2 linked regions of the Flocculibacter collagenilyticus genome follow. The protein of the gene in region 2 binds, or shares a complex with, the protein of the main gene of each other region. Links are inferred from orthologs where the notes say so. Each region holds a gene or a part of one and is shown on either strand. Other genes may lie near its edges. The genes, in order: rpsJ and nusB.

Region 1 (3,209 bases), 1.6 Mb from region 2 along the record:
CACCTTTAATCTCTTCTTTAGTCGCATCAGTTGCTACTTTAAATACAACAGTGTTGTTATTTTCAGCGCAGTTTGTTGCTTTTTCAGAGATATGTGGAGCTAAAACAACTTTTAGTAAACGTTCTTCGCGGATCATGCTAGCTGCTCCTCAAGTTGTTTAACTGCATCAGCAGTCATTAATACTTTATCGAAGCCGATTAGACTTACTGGATCAATACCAGCTACGTCGCGAACGTCTACTTTGTATAAGTTACGAGCAGACAAGAACAAGTTCTCATCAACTTCAGCAGTCACGATTAACACATCTTTAAGCTCAAGTTCTTTAAGCTTAGCAACTAGTTCTTTCGTTTTAGGTCCTTCAACTGCAAACTTTTCAACAACGATTAAACGCTCTTGACGAACTAATTCAGAGATAATGCTTTTAATCGCACCACGATACATTTTTTTGTTAACTTTTTGGCTGTGATCTTGCGGCTTAGCTGCAAAAGTCACACCACCGCTGCGCCAAATTGGGCTACGGATTGTACCAGCACGTGCACGGCCAGTACCTTTTTGACGCCATGGTTTTTTACCACCACCGCTAACTTCAGAACGAGTCTTCTGAGCACGAGAACCCTGACGAGCTCCAGCTGCAAAAGCTGTAACTACCTGGTGTACAAGCGCTTCATTAAACTCTTGACCAAAGGTAGCTTCTGAAACTTCAAGAGCGCCTGAAGCGTCTTTTAATGCTAATTCCATCACTTATCCCCCGGACTTATGCTTTAACCGCAGGTTTAACGATAACGTCGCCACCGATTGCGCCTGGTACTGCACCTTTAATAAGAAGCAGATTGCGCTCAGCGTCAACACGTACAAGCTCAAGGTTTTGAGTCGTTACACGCTCGTTACCCATTTGGCCTGCCATTTTTTTGCCTTTGAAAACTTTACCTGGTGATTGGTTTTGACCAATTGAACCAGGAGCACGGTGAGAAAGAGAGTTACCGTGAGTAGCATCTTGCATGCTAAAGTTCCAACGCTTAACGCCGCCTTGGAAGCCTTTACCTTTAGATGTACCTACAACGTCTACTTTCTTAGTTTCAGCAAAAACTTCAACAGTAATTTCACTACCTACTGCTAATTCTTCACCTTCACCGTTAGCTAAACGGAATTCCCAAAGACCGCGACCAGCTTCAACACCAGCTTTAGCATAATGCCCAGCTGTTGCTTTGTTTACGCGGTTTGCTTTTTTAGTGCCTGCAGTTACTTGAACAGCACGATAACCGTCAGTTTCTTCTGAACGAACTTGAGCAACGCGGTTCGGAGTTGCTTCAACTACGGTTACTGGAATTGAAACGCCATCTTCAGTGAAGATACGAGTCATTCCTACTTTACGACCGACTAGACCTATAGTCATTATAAAAACCTCTATAATCTCTCGGTTAACCTAGGCTGATTTGAACATCAACACCAGCCGCAAGATCCAAACGCATTAGTGCGTCAACAGTTTTTTCTGTTGGCTCAACAATGTCGATTAGACGCTTGTGGGTACGGATTTCATACTGATCACGCGCGTCTTTGTTAACGTGCGGAGAAATAAGAACGGTGAAGCGTTCTTTACGTGTAGGTAGTGGAATTGGACCACGAACCTGAGCACCAGTACGCTTAGCAGTTTCAACAATCTCCTGCGTCGACTGGTCGATCAAACGATGATCGAAAGCTTTTAAACGAATACGAATGCGTTGACTAGACATTCTCAACCTCAAATATAAAGAGCATTTTAGAAAGAGCATAAAAAACCACCTCTCGACCACATTTTCTATTTTTAGAAATTGAGTGAGGGTGTTTTCTTATATCGATGAACTCCAAATCGGAGTTCCTGTACTAAATTGCTTTAACATTATTAAAGCTGGTTAACATAAAGAGCATTTTATCTTGTTAACCTCGAACCTGTTTAATCTAACAATCTAGACTAAGCAGGTCGGCGTATTATAGGTAAGTTGATTAATATTGCAACTACTTTTTTAAATTAACTATATATTACTATCTAAGCAAGAAAGTACCGCTACAGGGATAGCAATAAATCTGTTAATCATCAACTTTTACCGGACCATGAATGTCTTTGATCTTTAAACTGCCGCTGCCCGATTCAGTGATTGTCAACGAGCCTGCGTCATTAACGGATATGCCGCCCGAACCATCATCAATAGTTACTGCACCACTCACTCCTTTGATATAAATATTGCCCGAATTATCTTTAATATTTAAATTGCCACGAACATCAAAAATATCACTATCACCTGAGCCATCTTCTATTTGAGTGTTACCTAAGATGTTTTTCAACGTCAGGTTACCTGAATCATCATCAATATTTACACTGCCAACAATATCTTTTGCATCAATATGACCTGAGCCATCTTTTAACAGCAAACTACCATTAAGTTTAAACAACGTAATATTACCCGAACCATCATTTATAGAACTGTTACCAGTGATATGCTCCATAGCAATGCTACCTGAGCCATCATTAATAGTGCTGTTACCAGTGATATCTTCCATAGTAATACTGCCTGAGCCATCATCAATACTGATATTGCCTACAACTTTATGAAGAGCTATATCTCCCGAGCCATCATCTATCACTAAATTATCATGAATATTCTTAATGGTAATATGGCCAGAGCCATCGTTTACTTTTAGCGCGATATCTGCAGGAACAAACACCGTTAAGTCAATATAAGGCGCTTTACCGCTAAAAAACCTAAGTCCTCGATCAAATTTACTGGTTAACTTAGCTTTTTTACTGCCCTTGGCCTCCAACGTTAATTCAAAATCACTCGTTAACTCGGCGTAATTACCGACCGTTGCCTCAACACGTATCTGTTTAGTATTAGTATCACCGATAATATTAAGTACACCCGAGCCCGCTTCTATTTCTAGCTCTTTAAATGACTGTGCATCAATACTTAACGTTTGTTGTGACTCAGTCCATTCACCATAGTCGGCAGCATTGATTTGAACGACACATCCTGAAACTAATAAAATGGATAAGAGTGTGATTATTGCTTTCATTTTTTGTCCTTATTGCAGCAAGTATGCTATTTATTCAGCGCACAGCGTCATTGCGATATAACGCTAAAATTGATTGAGATATGATAACACTGATAGCGTTCTGCTTAATTTTCAAAATGTTAAATTTTATTTCGTTAATAACCAACAAACAATTAGGCGCT
Region 2 (3,033 bases):
ACACAATAGCGGGGTGATCATGAACACCTACGTCAAACGCACATTTTCCACAAATGTAAACACCAACAACACACATTACAGCGGTTATTGCTAAATACCACTGTAATGAAAGTGCACTTGCAAACCAAAAAAGTGGAATTGCAGCTATCGTTCCCACCGTACCTGGTGCAAATCGAGAGAGGCCAGAGCCAAAGCCTAATGCTAAAAAGTGATTAATATCGAACAGGTTAAACTTATTTCTTATGGCGTCTCTAGACATATTAGTCCTGCTTATTTCTGAGAAAAATGCTCAAAGCCAGAATGATTAAAAATAAAAGGGGTGCCACCACGCGTCAGCTGTAGTTTACTATCGCCACCTTTAATTTGTCCTATGCAAGTGGCGGTTAAACCAAATTGCGATAAGCTGATGTCTAAACCACCTTTCTTATCTTCAGGAACGGTAAATAATAATTCGTAATCATCTCCGTAAGATAGAGCATATCTTAATGCTTCTTCAGCTCCAACTGTTTCTAGTAATGCTTTAGACATTGGTAGCTTCTCTACATCAATTTCAGCACTTACTTTAGAGCGCGTTAGTATATGTTGCAGGTCTGATGTAATACCATCAGATACATCTATCGCAGACGAGGCAATACCTCTTATTGCTTCACCTGCAGCAACCCGAGGCGTTGGGTATTCAAAACGGTTCATCAAATAATTCTTGTGCTTAGGCTCAATCTCTACCTTGCCATTAATTGATTCAATCGCTACCCCTGCATCGCCTAAACTACCCGTGACATAAATCCAGTCGCCTGGCTTTGCTCCGCAACGGGTTAAATACGTATCATCTGGCACTAATCCTTTTGCGCAAATGGTTATCGTTAGTGGCCCTTGCGTTGTATCACCGCCGACCACTTCAACGTTATAGTACTCTGCAACTTCAAAAACACCGTCTGAGAATTCTTTTAACCATTCTTCGTCAACAGAAGGAATAGATAACGCCATTGATATCCAAGCAGGTGTTGCGCCCATGGCTGCTAGATCACTTAAATTTGCAGCAACGGCACGATGCCCAATTGCGCGAGCAGGTGTAGAAGAGAAAAAGTGCACATTTTCGCATAGCATATCTGTCGTAATAACAACCTGATTTCCTGCCGCTACTTTGACTACAGCAGCATCATCTCCGGCTCTTAAAACAACGTCTTTACGTGACGCACCACGATTCGTGAAATATGTTCTAATTACATCAAATTCTTTCATACATAAAAAAGCCGACTTACGTCGGCTCTCCTTCGAGCCTGTTGATAATTGAACTAATAACAATTATTCATTCAGGCTATAATTTTTAACTTAGCGCTTAATGCGTCTAACAGCTTTATCAAGTACACCGTTAACAAAGCGGTGGCTATCATCAGCGCCAAACGATTTTGCTAACTCAATACCTTCATTAATGGCCACTTTATAGGGTACATCTTGACGAAATTTCAATTCATACGCACTCACACGTAAAATCGCTTTTTCAACAAGATCTACATCGTCAAATGGACGATCTAAATGAGGCTTAACAAATTCATCTAATTCATTGGCATTTACAGAAACACCACGAATAATATCTTTAAAATACTCTACATCTACTTTACTTGTGTCGGTTTCAAGTAATAACTGATGCTCTACATCAGCAATAGCATTACCACTAACTTGCCACGAATATACGGCTTGAACCGCCAATGATCTTGCTTTGCGTCTAGCAGCAGGTTTCATTCATTACTCCACTAAATTTGTTCTAGTACATTTACCATTTCAAGTGCGCTTAATGCAGCTTCCGCACCTTTATTACCCATTTTTGTGCCAGCGCGTTCAATCGCTTGCTCAATTGAGTCAACAGTTAAAACACCAAATGTAACTGGGATGTCGTATTGCAATGAGATTTGGGCTAAGCCTTTATTACATTCACCTGCAACATAGTCGAAATGCGGAGTACCACCGCGAATTACTGCACCAAGCGCAATAATTCCATCATATTTATTTGATTTAGCCGCGCGCTGCGCTGCGACTGGCATTTCGTAAGCACCCGGTACATGGATCACAGTAATATCTTCATCTGCAACGCTACCAATACGCTTTAATTCGTCAATTGCACCTTCCAACAAACTATTTACGATAAAACTATTAAAACGTGCTACAACAATAGCGAATTTCTTACCTTTAGCGTTGATGCCTGCTTCAATTACCTTCATTGGATACCTTATTAATTATACGGGTGTATTTAACGGACTTACAAAAAGGCGCACATTTTAACATAACGCCTATCACCATCACTACTCTTTTATTCAGAAACGTATTCAACTAACTCTAAACCAAACCCTGAAAGCGCATGGTATTTTTTAGGACTACTTAACAAACGCATTTTTTTAACGCCAAGTTGAGCCAAAATTTGCGAACCAACACCTACGTTTCTTGACGTTCCAGACCACTTAGCGCGAGGTTGAGCCACGCCCTGATCTTCTGCTTCAAACGCTTTAACCCGTGCAATAATATCTTCAGTAGTGTCGTGCTCTGCAAGTAACACAAGCACACCGTCATCTTTCTGAATACGCTGCATGGCATTTTGCAGTGTGAAACTACGATTGACTGAACGGTCTGATAATAATAAGTCACTGAATGTATTTAGTAAATGTACACGCACTAAGGTCGCATTTTCAGGCTCTATTTCACCTTTTGACAATGCGAAATGTACTTGGCCATCAATGGTGTCTTTAAACGTTGTTAAATCAAAATCACCAAACTCGGTTGGCAATTTACACTGCGCCACTTTTTCTATTGTAGTTTCGTTATGGTTACGATATTCAATTAAATCGGCAATTGTGCCCATTTTAATATCGTGCTTTTCAGCAAATTTTTCTAAATCTGGACGACGCGCCATTGTGCCGTCATCATTTAAAATTTCTACAATGACACCGGCTGGCTCAAGCCCAGCTAATCGAGCTAAATCGCAGCCAGCTTCCGTATGCCCTGCGCGTGTTAATACACCACCATCTTGTGCTTTTAATGGGA

The links.
Region 1: the proteins of nusB (region 2) and rpsJ are in contact, whole or in part, in a solved structure (PDB 3D3B), measured with the Escherichia coli proteins. The link is inferred for Flocculibacter collagenilyticus from one-to-one orthologs.

Annotation. Positions count from the first base shown.
Region 1 is NZ_CP059888.1:877,016-880,224, reverse strand. The notes cover bases 75-2,954. They hold rpsJ (30S ribosomal protein S10), read right to left. Parts: upstream 1,731-2,954; coding sequence 1,419-1,730; downstream 75-1,418. Other genes in these bases: HUU81_RS03795 (DUF4097 family beta strand repeat-containing protein), read right to left, coding at 2,065-2,954; rplC (50S ribosomal protein L3), read right to left, coding at 755-1,393; rplD (50S ribosomal protein L4), read right to left, coding at 133-738; rplW (50S ribosomal protein L23), read right to left, coding at 75-136. Also shown: more of rplW, read right to left, coding at 1-74; more of HUU81_RS03795, read right to left, coding at 2,955-3,048. UniProt on the Escherichia coli protein: Involved in the binding of tRNA to the ribosomes. Part of the processive rRNA transcription and antitermination complex (rrnTAC). The complex forms an RNA-chaperone ring around the RNA exit tunnel of RNA polymerase (RNAP).
Region 2 is NZ_CP059888.1:2,437,181-2,440,213, forward strand. Bases 36-2,739 are described here. They hold nusB (transcription antitermination factor NusB), read right to left. Parts: upstream 1,741-2,739; coding sequence 1,330-1,740; downstream 36-1,329. Other genes in these bases: HUU81_RS10820 (phosphatidylglycerophosphatase A family protein), read right to left, coding at 36-259; thiL (thiamine-phosphate kinase), read right to left, coding at 271-1,239; ribH (6,7-dimethyl-8-ribityllumazine synthase), read right to left, coding at 1,752-2,216; ribBA (bifunctional 3,4-dihydroxy-2-butanone-4-phosphate synthase/GTP cyclohydrolase II), read right to left, coding at 2,306-2,739. Outside these bases: more of HUU81_RS10820, read right to left, coding at 1-35; more of ribBA, read right to left, coding at 2,740-3,033. UniProt on the Escherichia coli protein: Part of the processive rRNA transcription and antitermination complex (rrnTAC). The complex forms an RNA-chaperone ring around the RNA exit tunnel of RNA polymerase (RNAP).